3 regions of the Pseudomonas fungipugnans genome follow, and region 3 is predicted to be linked to each of the others. Evidence: predicted binding sites of a transcription regulator. Region 3 holds the regulator's gene; each other region holds the start of a gene.

What was found. Region 3 encodes sigma-54, which starts transcription at its own class of promoters, with help from an activator protein. Its sites were predicted from a motif close to ANTGGCATNNANNTTGCTNT; they were not measured.
Region 1: a site for sigma-54 is predicted at 1,579-1,598, ahead of flgB (flagellar basal body rod protein FlgB). Genes of this name have one in related genera too.
Region 2: a site for sigma-54 is predicted at 2,373-2,392, ahead of glnK (P-II family nitrogen regulator). Genes of this name have one in related genera too.

What each region holds. Positions count from the first base shown of each region.
Region 1 covers NZ_JARBWL010000001.1:2,096,228-2,100,361, forward strand. The annotation lists gene flgD (flagellar hook assembly protein FlgD) at 1-666, opposite strand, end outside; gene flgC (flagellar basal body rod protein FlgC) at 682-1,125, opposite strand; gene flgB (flagellar basal body rod protein FlgB) at 1,129-1,536, opposite strand; gene POF45_RS08405 (tetratricopeptide repeat protein) at 1,883-2,770, shown strand; gene cheR (protein-glutamate O-methyltransferase CheR) at 2,885-3,712, opposite strand; gene POF45_RS08415 (chemotaxis protein CheV) at 3,759-4,134, opposite strand, start outside.
Region 2 covers NZ_JARBWL010000001.1:3,489,925-3,494,058, reverse strand. The annotation lists gene POF45_RS14955 (ApeA N-terminal domain 1-containing protein) at 1-346, opposite strand, end outside; partial or broken gene POF45_RS14950 (YifB family Mg chelatase-like AAA ATPase) at 470-1,378, opposite strand; gene POF45_RS14945 (HigA family addiction module antitoxin) at 1,552-1,866, shown strand; gene POF45_RS14940 (accessory factor UbiK family protein) at 1,920-2,180, opposite strand; gene glnK (P-II family nitrogen regulator) at 2,596-2,934, shown strand; gene POF45_RS14930 (ammonium transporter) at 2,970-4,134, shown strand, end outside.
Region 3 covers NZ_JARBWL010000002.1:1,280,608-1,284,741, forward strand. The annotation lists gene POF45_RS20575 (HPr family phosphocarrier protein) at 1-10, opposite strand, end outside; gene rapZ (RNase adapter RapZ) at 26-883, opposite strand; gene ptsN (PTS IIA-like nitrogen regulatory protein PtsN) at 886-1,350, opposite strand; gene hpf (ribosome hibernation-promoting factor, HPF/YfiA family) at 1,363-1,671, opposite strand; gene POF45_RS20595 (RNA polymerase factor sigma-54) at 1,745-3,238, opposite strand; gene lptB (LPS export ABC transporter ATP-binding protein) at 3,512-4,134, opposite strand, start outside.

The DNA.
Region 1 (4,134 bases), on a different contig from region 3:
CAGCTCGCCGCCGGTCTGGCTCAGGGTCACGCTGTTGACGGTGGCCGGCAGGTAAACTGCCAGGTCAGTTGCCGTACCGTTGATCGGCGCACTGGCCTTGACGGTGTATGTACCGACAGGAACCGTGGCACCGCTCGAATCCGTGCCATCCCAGGTGAACGCAGCACTGCCGGCTGCGCGGGTGCCCAGGTCAATGGTTTTGACGGCCTTGCCGGTGCTGTCGCTGATGGTCACGGTGCCGCTGGCAATGGACGACGTCAGGTTGACCGAGCCGTTGACCGCTTTGGTCGGATCATCGAGCTGAAGGCTGTTGGTCTGCACGATCACTGAACGGCCGACCAGGGACGACGCCTGCAACGCCTGCGAAGAGCTGGCGTTGCTGGCAATCGAGCTGACGGTGGTGTTCAGCGTGGTGATGCCTTCCAGGCTACTGAACTGGGCCAACTGGGCGACGAACGCACTGTTGTCCTGCGGGTCCAGCGGGTTCTGGTTTTTCAGCTGGGTCACCAGCAATTGCAGGAACGCATCCTTGCCCAGGGTCTGGCCGCCGGTCGCGGCAGTGGCCGCCGAAGCAATGCCGCCCGTAGTGGAAGTCGGTGCCTTGACGGACGAGTTGGCCAGAATGTCAGTCATGCTCAAGCCGCCGGTGGAATCAGTAACACTCATCTGCGTAGCCCCTTATCACTGACCGAGGGTCAGGACCTTCTGCATCATGGTTTTGGCGGTGTTCATCATTTCGGCGTTGGTCTGGAACGAACGGCTCGCGGAAATCATGTCGGCCATTTCTTCGACGACGTTGACGTTCGGGTAGTAGACGTAGCCCTTGGCGTCGGCAGCCGGGTGGTTCGGCTCGTAGCGTGCTTCCAGGTTGCTCTGGTCTTCGACCACGCCCAGCACTTGCACGCCTTGACCGGCGGCGTCCTGGTTCTGGAACAGCGAATCGCTGCCGCCGCTCTGGCCACCCTGGAACATGGTGGCGAACACCGGGTGACGGGCGCGGTAAGTCTGGTCGATGCTCGACGAGACGGTTTCGGCGTTGGCGATGTTCGAGGCGACGGTGTTCAGGCGAGTGGTCTGGGCACTCATGCCGCTACCGGCAATGTTGAAAACGCTGGCAAGAGACATGACTTATTCTCCACGCAGGGCTGAAACCAGCCCTTTGAATTTGCTGTTGAGCAGGGTGAAGCTGGCCTGGAAGCCCACGGCGTTTTCCGCGTAGTTGGACTGTTCCAGCTGAGCATCCACGGTGTTCTGGTCGATCGACGGTTGCATCGGCGTGCGATACAGCAGCGACTCGTCACCATTGCCCAGGCCTTGCGCTTCGATATGACGGCTGTTGGTCATGTTCAAGGCAAAGGTGCCGTTCTGGGTTTTCTCGTTCTGTGCGGCAAGCACTTTGGAGAAGTCCAGGTCCCGAGCCTTGTAGTTCGGGGTATCAGCGTTGGCAATGTTGTTGGCCAGCACTTCGGCACGCTGGGCGCGGAAGCCCAGTGCCTGTTCGTGGATACCGAGCGCTTTATCGAAGCTGATGCTCATGTCGGGAAACCTTCGGGTGACCTGTTTTTTCGTAACAGAGACATAGCAAGCCGCGTGCCAATCCACACACGCCCGTAAACCGGGGCTTTGCCGGTCGTGGCAAAGCCGCAATGCCAGAAAAGCGGCAACGGGTTTCCGCCGTCTGCCGCTTTTCTGCCGCTTGGGCACTGGCAACCGCGCTGTTCAAAAGGATTTGGCAGACATACATATGTACCGCTTCAGAGCTGCATCACCTCGATAGCCTGTGCTGGTAACCCCATTTCAACAAGCACAGGTACTGACAATGCACACCCACACTGATGAACTTACGGCGCTACATACACTTATCTCTTCCATGCACTCGCTGATGTCGACGTTGACCGATCCGCAAAGAGCGGCCAGGACACGAGGCCTGAACCGCTACCATCTGCGCGAGTATCTGAACGCTGAAAGCGACCTGACAATCGCCGCCACGGCAGGTGATCGCGACTCACAATATGCGCTGGGCGAAATTTTCCGGCGTCGTGAAGGCAATAGCACAGGCACGGCCAAACACTGGTATCAACTGGCGGGGGCGCAGGATCATGTCTATTCGCTGTTGCGCCTGGGCGATGCCGACTCGCGTGAGAAAGCCAGGGAACTGGCTCAAGCGGCGATCGACGCTGGCGATGCCAGTGCCCTGCTGCAGATGTACGAATTGACCCAGGATATGGCCTGGCTGAACAAGGCTGCCGTCGCCAACAATGCAGAAGCGATTTACATCCAGGCCCTGCTCTATGAAAAAAACCCAGCGCTCAGGCCACCCAATGCCAGATGGGAAAGTCTTCTGGACGTCATACTGAGAAAGGCCGCCAATGCCGGTTTTCCCCCAGCCATGTACTGGCTGAGCAATCGAGCAGGCATGTACCGCAATATCCCTTATCAGCAGTACTGGCTGAACAAGCGACTGGAGCACAACGATCTCAACGCCGTACTCAACTATAGCTACGCGCTGTTGCATCTGTTCGATACCGAACAGAACCTGGATCGCTACAACTTCAACTACGACCCGATCAAGGGTTATGGATTGCTGTGGCTGGTCGTCGCCAACACTCGGGAATACATCCGCCATCGCGAGGCGGCAGGCGTCCTGGAAACCGTCACAAGCGAGTTGACGCCTGATCAGATCAGCGCCGGCAAGGCGTTTGCCCAGGAGTGGCAAGACACCCATCCACCGCTGTCGGCGTATCCTTTGACCTACAGCGACCTCAGGTAATCATGGGTTGCTATCGAAAACGTCAGGCGCTGCATGCCCACCAAAAAAAATGCCAGTCAGTGTGACTGACTGGCATTGCTGACCTGAAAACATCCGCTTTCGGGCGTCGAACAGTTACTTCGCCTGGTAGATGATCCCCGGGCTGCACTGGACCATCTGGTAATGATCCGGCAAACCGTTCAGCGCTTCGGAAGCACCAAGGAACAGATAACCTCCGGGCTTGAGCGTGCTGTGAATGCGCAGCAGGATGTCTTTCTTCACCTCGGCGGAGAAGTAGATCAGCACGTTGCGGCAGAACACAATGTCGAACTTGCCCAGGCTGGCGTAGCTGTCCAGCAAGTTGAACGAGCGAAACTCCACCCGGCTCTTGATCGGTGCCTTGATTGCCCAGCGGCCCGGCCCTTTCGGGTCGAAAAATCGCTGCAGGCGCTCGGGCGACAAACCGCGACCGATGGCCAGGCTGTCGTACTCGCCGGTTTTGCAGTTGGTCAGCATGGTGCCCGAAAGATCGGTGGCAACAATCTGCACGCCCATCTTCAGCTGGCCCATGTTGACCCGCTCGAACTCGTCGATGGACATCGACAGCGAGTACGGTTCCTGACCCGACGAGCAGGCAGCCGACCAGATTCGCAGACGCTGGCCCGGAGCGGCCTTGATTGCTTCGGGCAGTACCTTGTTTTTCAAGACTTCAAACGGATAGGTGTCGCGAAACCACAGGGTTTCGTTGGTGGTCATGGCGTCCACCACCTGCTCGCGCAAACCACTGCGCGGCTGGGTCTGGATACGCTGGACCAGTTCACCCAGGGACTTGATACCCTGCGTTTCCATCAGTTTGTTGAGACGGCTCGAAACCAGGTACTGCTTGTTTTCACCGAGCAAAATGCCACAGGCTTTTTCCAGAAACACCCGGAACTGTTCGAAATCCAAATTACCCGTAGACAAAGATGCCGCCTCTTAAATCGTGTTGACTGCCAGGGGCAAAAGGCCCCTAGCTGATATCTGCTGCTTTGATCCGGTCGACTACCCGGGATGCCAGGTCATCAGGGCGGAACTTGGCCAGGAAGTCATCGGCACCGACTTTCTTGACCATCGCCTGATTGAATACCCCGGACAACGAAGTATGCAGGATGATATGAAGCTTTTGCATGCGCGGGTCGCCGCGGATCTCGGCCGTCAGGGTGTACCCGTCCATTTCCGGCATCTCGATGTCGGAAATCATCATCAGGAACTCTTCTTCCGGCTTCTTGCCCTCATCGACCAGCTTGCGCAGATAATCCAGCGCTTGTCGACCGTCGTTCAACGCCACCACTTCAACGCCGATCGTCTGCAGGCAACGGGTCACCTGCTTGCGTGCCACCGACGAG
Region 2 (4,134 bases), on a different contig from region 3:
CGAAGTTAGTGCCTTTTATGCTTTCTTTAGATTTTAGGTAAGTGTTACCAATAAATAAAATGGGAGAGCTTAATGTCGAAGGTGGTATCTCGCCCACACCGAAAGCTTTTTGATGGTACATCGCTTTATGTATTGATACGGCTTCTCCCGAGTCAAGCTCTCCATAGACCGTATCCTCAATGATGCAGTCGTCCCGGCTGAATGCTTTCTGTGTAGTTAAAATAAAGGACCCGTCGTGTTGGATCTTTATTTCTCCGGGGATCTTTCTATCGAGTTTTACGGGCACCCAAAACACGCCGTTTAAAATCTGGGCGGGTGTTTCTGTGCTTTCCACGCTTTTGTTCACGACTGCCACATCCTTTTGGGTCTTTGGGGACGGAGAGGATGAGTTTATAGCATGTTAGCGATCTGCCACCATCGACGATGGTAGTGGTACGAGGCGACAGTGTTGACATGTCCACCTAAGTTGGAGTTCGTCCAGAAACAGCACGCCATGGTGGGCGAGGGTGATCTCGCCGGGTTGTGGTTTCGAGCCGCCACCGACCAGCGCCGGCCCTGAGGCGGAGTGGTGCGGTTGACGGAAGGGGCGTTGCGGCCAATGGCTCAACGGCACACAACTGGCCACTGATTGAATCGCCGCAACCTCCAGCGCTTCGTTCTCGGCCAAGGGCGGCAACAGCCCGGGCAAACGGCTGGCCAGCAACGTTTTCCCGGTTCCAGGTGGCCCGCTGAACAACAAGTTATGAGCACCCGCCGCCGCGATCAGCAACGCCCGCTTGGCCGCGAGTTGGCCCTGCACCTCATTCAAGTCGGGGTAAGGTTTACTGGCGTGCAGCAAACCATTGGAAACATAGGGCTCCACGGGCGTATGGCCGTTGAAATGCGCCACCGCTTGCAGCAGGTGATCCACCGCAAACACCTTTAGCCCCGAGGCGAGACAGGCCTCCTCGGCATTGGCCCGCGGCACCAGCAGCGCCCGCCCGGCCTTGCGTGCTGCCAGCGCCGCCGGCAACACCCCGCGAACCGCCCGCACCTCGCCCGACAACGCTAACTCCCCCAGGCACTCCACATCATCCAGCGTCAGTGTCGGCACCTGCACGCTGGCGGAGAGAATCCCCAGGGCAATCGCCAGATCGAAACGCCCGCCGTCCTTCGGCAAATCCGCTGGAGCAAGATTCAGCGTGATGCGTCGCGCCGGAAATTGCAGGCCGGAGTTGATGATCGCGCTACGCACCCGATCTTTGCTTTCCTTCACGGCCGCTTCGGGCAGGCCGACCATCGTCAGCGATGGCAAGCCGTTGGCCAGATGAACTTCTACGGTGACGGCAGGGGCATCGACGCCGACTTGTGCGCGGCTGTGGACGATGGAGAGGGACATGGGTCGTTCCTTGAGCTGACAACGGGACCGCTTCCTGCGGGTATTTTCACGGTAGTCGAGCAGCGGGACGGCGCCTGAGTAGAGGTTTACAAGAAGTATCAATGACTGGTTTGCGGCCCGTCGTATGGAGCCTTAGCCTGCGATGCAAAATGTTCGCAGAGAACAGGGGAAGAATGAGCAAAAGTAAAATGCGACCGGTTCATCCTGCTGAAATCCACAAAGAGGAATTTCTTGAGCCGCCAGGTATCACCATTGCGGTGTTGGCTCGTTCGTTGAATGAGCAGGCGTGCGATCTGAGTGATCTGGTGATGCAAAAGGGAAGCGTCAGTCCTGAGCTGGCAAATAAGCGTTCGATTTACCTGAAAACTTCACCCGGGTTCTGGCTGAATTTGCAGTCGACCGACGATTTGCGAAAAGCCGAAAGCGAGCATGGCCATCGATTGGAAACCGGGTCTAGCCAACGTGGGACGGCAGATAGACCGAGGTGACGCTATTCGCGAGCAGGCTCGCTCCCACAGGGGGATTGCGTGGTCAGGTGGCGTTACTCGGCTGGCGGGTTCAGCCTCGCTTCCAGTTCTGCAACCTTCGTCTCGAGACTCTCCAGCCGTGCCCGTGTGCGCGCCAGCACAACCATCTGACTATCGAACTCTTCCCGGCTCACCAGATCCAGTTTGCTGAAGCCGCTTTGCAACAAAGCCTTGAACTGGCTTTCGATTTCGCTTTTCGGCAGTGGGGTTTCGCCGCTGAAGAGGCGGGAGGCGGTGCCGCTCAGGGCGTCGAGGAAGTCTTTGGGCGCGAGCATGGGAAATGTCCTGGAAACAATGGCGGGCAGTGTATCACGCAGTGTCTATAGTCATTTGCGCAGGCACGGATGCACGCTTTTCGCGCAGGCGGACGGACGGCAGCGCACTGTTGTTGTGCGTAACGGCGTCGGCATTGGCGGGAAGCGGCTTGCGGCAGCGACCAAAGGATTGAATTCAGTGGGTTCGGGCGAGATGGCAAGCTTTCTGCTTAGTCGCTAGTGACCCATGCACTGATGCAGTCGCTGTGACGAATGCAGTGCGCCGAGCGGAGCGGGGAAGTTTCGTGAGGAGTGGTTAGCTGGCGTCGGGCGGGCAATCAGGGCCGACGGTGCGTTACAAAGCCAGGCACTGCGCTTAGACTTGAGTCGGGTTTGTTTTCCTGGGGCAAGTCCACCAATTCGGGAGAGAGTTTTCATGAAGCTAGTCACTGCCATCATCAAGCCGTTCAAACTGGACGACGTGCGCGAGTCGCTGTCCGAGATCGGCGTGCAGGGCATTACCGTTACTGAGGTCAAAGGCTTCGGTCGGCAGAAGGGACACACCGAGCTGTATCGCGGCGCGGAGTACGTGGTCGATTTTCTGCCCAAGGTGAAGATTGATGTCGCCATTGACGACAAGGATCTTGACCGGGTTATCGAGGCGATAACCAAGGCAGCCAACACCGGCAAGATCGGTGACGGCAAGATCTTCGTGGTCAATCTGGAACAGGCGATTCGCATCCGTACCGGCGAAACCGATACCGACGCAATCTAAGCCGCCACAAACCCAACGCCCCAGGAGAAAACAATATGACTCTGCGTAAATTCGCAGGGCTAGGAGCCCTGTTGTCCATCGTAATGCCCGGCCTGGCTTTGGCGGCAGATCCGGTGGCGCCTCCAGTCCTCAACTCCGGCGATACCGCCTGGATGTTGACCTCTACTGCCCTCGTCCTGTTCATGACGATTCCGGGTCTGGCGCTGTTCTACGGCGGCATGGTTCGGTCCAAAAACATTCTTTCCGTGATGATGCAGTGCTTCGCCATTACCGGCCTGGTCACCATCCTGTGGTTCCTTTATGGCTACAGCATGGCGTTTGACACCACCGGGATGGAAGCCAACGTCGTCAACCTCAACTCCTTCGTCGGCAGCTTTGCCAAGGCCTTCCTCGCCGGTATCACCCCGGCCAGTATTACCGGCCCGACGGCGCTGTTCCCTGAAGCGGTATTCGTTACCTATCAGATGACGTTCGCCATCATCACTCCGGCGCTGATCGTCGGTGCATTCGCCGAGCGGATGAAGTTCTCCGCGATGCTGGTGTTCATGGGCATCTGGTTCACCCTGGTCTATGCGCCGATTGCACACATGGTCTGGAGCGGTCCGGGTTCGCTGCTGGGTGACTGGGGCGTACTGGACTTCGCCGGTGGCACCGTGGTGCACATCAACGCCGGTGTGGCGGGCCTGATCTGCTGCCTGGTACTGGGCAAGCGCAAAGGCTTCCCGACCACGCCGATGGCACCGCATAACCTCGGTTACACCTTGATGGGCGCGGCCATGCTGTGGGTCGGCTGGTTCGGCTTCAACGCCGGTTCCGCCGCCGCGGCCAACGGCACTGCCGGTATGGCGATGCTGGTCACCCAGATCGCGACCGCTGCCGCTGCACTGGGCTGGATGTTCGCCGAGTGGATCACCCACGGCAAACCAAGCGCACTGGGTATCGCATCGGGCGTGGTCGCCGGTCTGGTGGCAATCACGCCGGCTGCCGGCACCGTGGGCCCGATGGGCTCGCTGATCATCGGCCTGGCCGCAGGCGTGGTGTGCTTCTTCTGCGCCACCACCCTGAAACGCAAACTCGGCTACGACGACTCCCTGGACGCCTTCGGCGTGCACGGTATCGGCGGTATTCTCGGCGCGATCCTGACCGGTGTGTTCGCCGCACCGGCCCTGGGTGGCTTCGGCACCGTGACCGATGTTGCCG
Region 3 (4,134 bases):
GAGCAGGCATCGCGGTGTGAATCCTTTAGCTGAGGTCGCGGTGGCGAACCTGGACGTTCTTCAGGGATTGTTGCAGGACCTGGCCCAGACGTTCAGTCAGGTAGACGGAGCGGTGATGCCCGCCGGTACAGCCAATGGCAATGGTGACGTAGGCACGGTTGCTGGCGGCAAAGCGGGGCAGCCATTTGAGCAGGTACGAGGAGATGTCCTGGAACATCTCCTCGACATCCGGTTGCGCTGCCAGATAATCGGCCACCGGTTGATCCTGTCCCGACAGCGCGCGCAATTCCGGCTTCCAATAGGGGTTCGGCAAGCAGCGCACGTCGAACACCAGGTCCGCATCCACCGGCATGCCACGCTTGAACCCGAAGGACTCAACCAGGAACGCGGTCCCGGGCTCCGGCTGGTTCAGCAGGCGCAGCTTGATGGTGTCGCGCAGCTGGTACAGGTTCAGGTTAGTGGTGTTGACCTTGAGGTCGGCCAGGTCGGCAATGGGCCCCAGCAGATGCGTTTCGTCTTCAATGGCTTCTGCCAGTGAGCGATTGCCGCTGCTCAACGGGTGGCGACGGCGGGTTTCGGAAAAGCGCTTGAGCAGGGTTTCTTCGTCGGCGTCCAGGTACACCACATCGCACTGGATGTGCCGGCTGCGGACTTCTTCAAGCAATTCGGGAAAACGCGACAGGTGGCTGGGCAGGTTGCGCGCATCAATCGACACAGCGACCAGTGGCTGTGCGAGTTCGGTGTGAATCAATGCACGTTCGGCCAGTTCCGGCAGTAACCCGGCGGGCAGGTTGTCGATGCAGTAGTAGCCGTTGTCCTCAAGGACATCGAGCGCGGTACTTTTACCTGAGCCGGAGCGGCCACTGACAATGATCAAGCGCATGATTACTGACCGTTTTGCTCGCTCAGGACAACCTGATACAAGGCTTCGTTGCTTGGGGCGCTGCGCAGGCGATCACGGACTTCCTTGCGATCAAGCATGCTGGCGATCTGACGAAGCAATTCAAGGTGGGCATCGGTGGCCGCTTCCGGGACCAGCAGCACAAACAGCAGGTCAACCGGAGCACCGTCGATGGCATCAAAATCAATCGGAGCGTCCAGGTGCATCAGGGCGCTGATGGGCGAAGTACAGCCCTTGAGCCGGCAGTGGGGAATGGCGATGCCGTTGCCAAAACCGGTGGAACCGAGTTTTTCACGGGCAATCAGAGCCTCGAAGACATCTTGCATCTCCAGATCCGGTACTTCCCGGGCGATCAGGTTGGCAATTTGTTCGAGGGCTTTCTTTTTACTGCCACCCGGCACGTTCACCAAGGAACGGCCGGGGGTCAGGATGTTTTCAAGTCGGATCATGGGTTGGGAGTGTTAACGACCGGTTGCGCCTTGAAGCTGGCGCTGGGTCTTTTCCTTATGCTTTAGGAGTTGGCGATCCAGTTTGTCGGTGAGCAGGTCGATTGCCGCATACATGTCGTCATGTTCGGCGTTGGCGACCACTTCACCGCCGGGTATATGCAGCGTGGCTTCGATTTTCTGTTTCAGCTTTTCGACCGTCATCGTGACTTGCACATTGGTGATCTTGTCGAAATGCCCGGCGATCTTCTTGAGTTTTGCCTCAACGTACTCGCGCAGGGGGGGAGTCACTTCCAGTTGGTGTCCACTGATGTTGACTTGCATACAGCTTCTCCTTCGTTGCCAGTGCATAAAGCGGCAGGTAGGAATACCTGCCACTGGAACGCTGTGCTGTGGCTTACATCAACCGCTTGCGTTCGCTCGAAGGCGCGATCCCCAGGGATTCGCGGTACTTGGCGACGGTGCGGCGAGCCACCTGAATGCCTTGTGCCTCCAGTAAACCAGCGATCTTGCTGTCACTCAACGGCTTTTTCTGATTTTCCGCGGCAACCAGTTTTTTGATGATCGCGCGGATCGCCGTGGACGAGCATTCGCCGCCTTCGGAGGTGCTGACGTGGCTGGAGAAAAAGTATTTCAGTTCATAAATACCCCGAGGGGTGTGCATGAATTTTTGCGTGGTCACCCGGGAAATCGTCGATTCGTGCATGCCGACCGCTTCGGCGATGTCATGCAGTACCAGCGGTTTCATGGCTTCGTCGCCGTATTCGAGAAAGCCGCGCTGATGCTCGACGATCTGGGTGGCCACTTTCATCAGGGTTTCATTACGGCTTTGCAGGCTCTTGATGAACCAGCGGGCTTCCTGCAGCTGATTGCGCATGAAGGTGTTGTCGGCGCTGGTGTCGGCGCGGCGCACGAAACCGGCGTACTGGGCGTTGACCCGCAGCCGTGGCACCGACTCCTGATTCAGCTCCACCAGCCAGCGCTCGTTGTCCTTGCGCACGATCACATCGGGTACGACGTACTCGGCTTCGCTGGACTCGATCTGCGAGCCAGGGCGCGGGTTGAGGCTCTGTACCAGTTCGATGACTTGGCGCAGTTCATCTTCCTTGAGCTTCATGCGGCGCATCAGTTGGCCGTAGTCGCGGCTGCCCAACAGGTCGATGTAGTCAGTGACCAGGCGTTTTGCCTCGGCCAGCCAGGGCGTTTTGGTTGCGAGCTGGCGCAATTGCAGTAACAGGCACTCGCCCAGGTTGCGGGCGCCGATGCCGGCCGGTTCGAATTGCTGGATGCGGTGCAGGACGGCTTCGATTTCGTCCAGTTCGATGTCCAGCTCCGGATCGAAGGCCTCAAGGATTTCCTCAAGGGTTTCGTCCAGGTAGCCCTGATTGTTGATGCAGTCGATCAGGGTGACGGCGATCAGGCGGTCGGTGTCGGACATCGGTGCCAGGTTCAATTGCCAGAGCAGGTGGCTTTGCAGGCTTTCGCCTACGGATGTGCGGGTGGTGAAATCCCACTCGTCGTCATCGTTGCTCGGCAGGCTGCTGGCGCTGGTCTGGTAGACGTCTTCCCAGGCGGTGTCGACGGGCAGCTCGTTGGGAATTCGCTCGTTCCAGTCGCCTTCCTCTAGGTTATCCACCGTGGGGGCGGTTTCCTGGTAGGAGGGCTCTTGAATATCGGCGTTGGGTTGCTGTTCGGCTTTGTCGGCCAGGGGATCGGCATTATCGAAGTCGTCGCCTTCTTCCTGGCGTTCGAGCATCGGATTGGACTCCAGGGCCTCCTGGATTTCCTGTTGCAGGTCCAGGGTCGACAATTGGAGCAGGCGGATGGCCTGTTGCAGCTGCGGTGTCATCGTCAGCTGCTGGCCCATTCTCAAGACTAGCGATGGTTTCATGGCTGGGGCTTAACACCTTATTCGCCGGCGCACATGCGCCATCCACTACAGGGCGCCGAAGCGCCAAACATAAGCAAATTATATGCCCGAAACCGCAGCGTTTGCCTAGAGCGCTGTAACAATAAAAACCTATAAAGCTTTATTGACAGGGTGCCCTTGCTGAAAGCCGAACATCTTTGAAGCGCAGTGTTTGCCTAGAGCGCTGTAACAATAAAAAACGATTGATTTTTTATTGAAGCAAGCGCCCGGACAATCCGCCAGACACTTCAGCGCTTACAGGCGGAACTCATGGCCCAGATACACTTCCTTGACCAGCTCGTTGGCCAGGATGGTGGCGGAGTCGCCTTCGGCGATCAGCTGGCCATCGTTGACGATGTAGGCGGTTTCGCAGATGTCCAGGGTTTCACGGACGTTGTGGTCGGTGATCAGCACGCCAATGCCTTTGGCCTTGAGGTGATGGATGATCTGTTTGATGTCGCCCACCGAAATCGGGTCCACACCGGCGAAGGGTTCGTCGAGGAGGATGAATTTGGGTGCGGTCGCCAGCGCCCGGGCGATTTCCACGCGGCGGCGTTCACCACCGGAGAGGCTCATGCCCAGGTTGTCGCGGATGTGGCTGATGTGGAATTCCTGCAGCAGGCTTTCCAGCTCCTTGCGACGACCGGCCTTGTCGAGCTCCTTGCGGGTCTCGAGGATGGCCATGATGTTGTCGGCCACCGACAATTTGCGGAAGATCGACGCTTCTTGCGGAAGATAGCCGATACCTGCCTTTGCACGGCCGTGCATTGGCTGGTGGCTGACGTCCAGGTCGTCGATCAGTACGCGACCCTGATCGGCCTGTACCAGGCCTACGATCATGTAGAAGCAGGTGGTCTTGCCGGCGCCGTTAGGGCCGA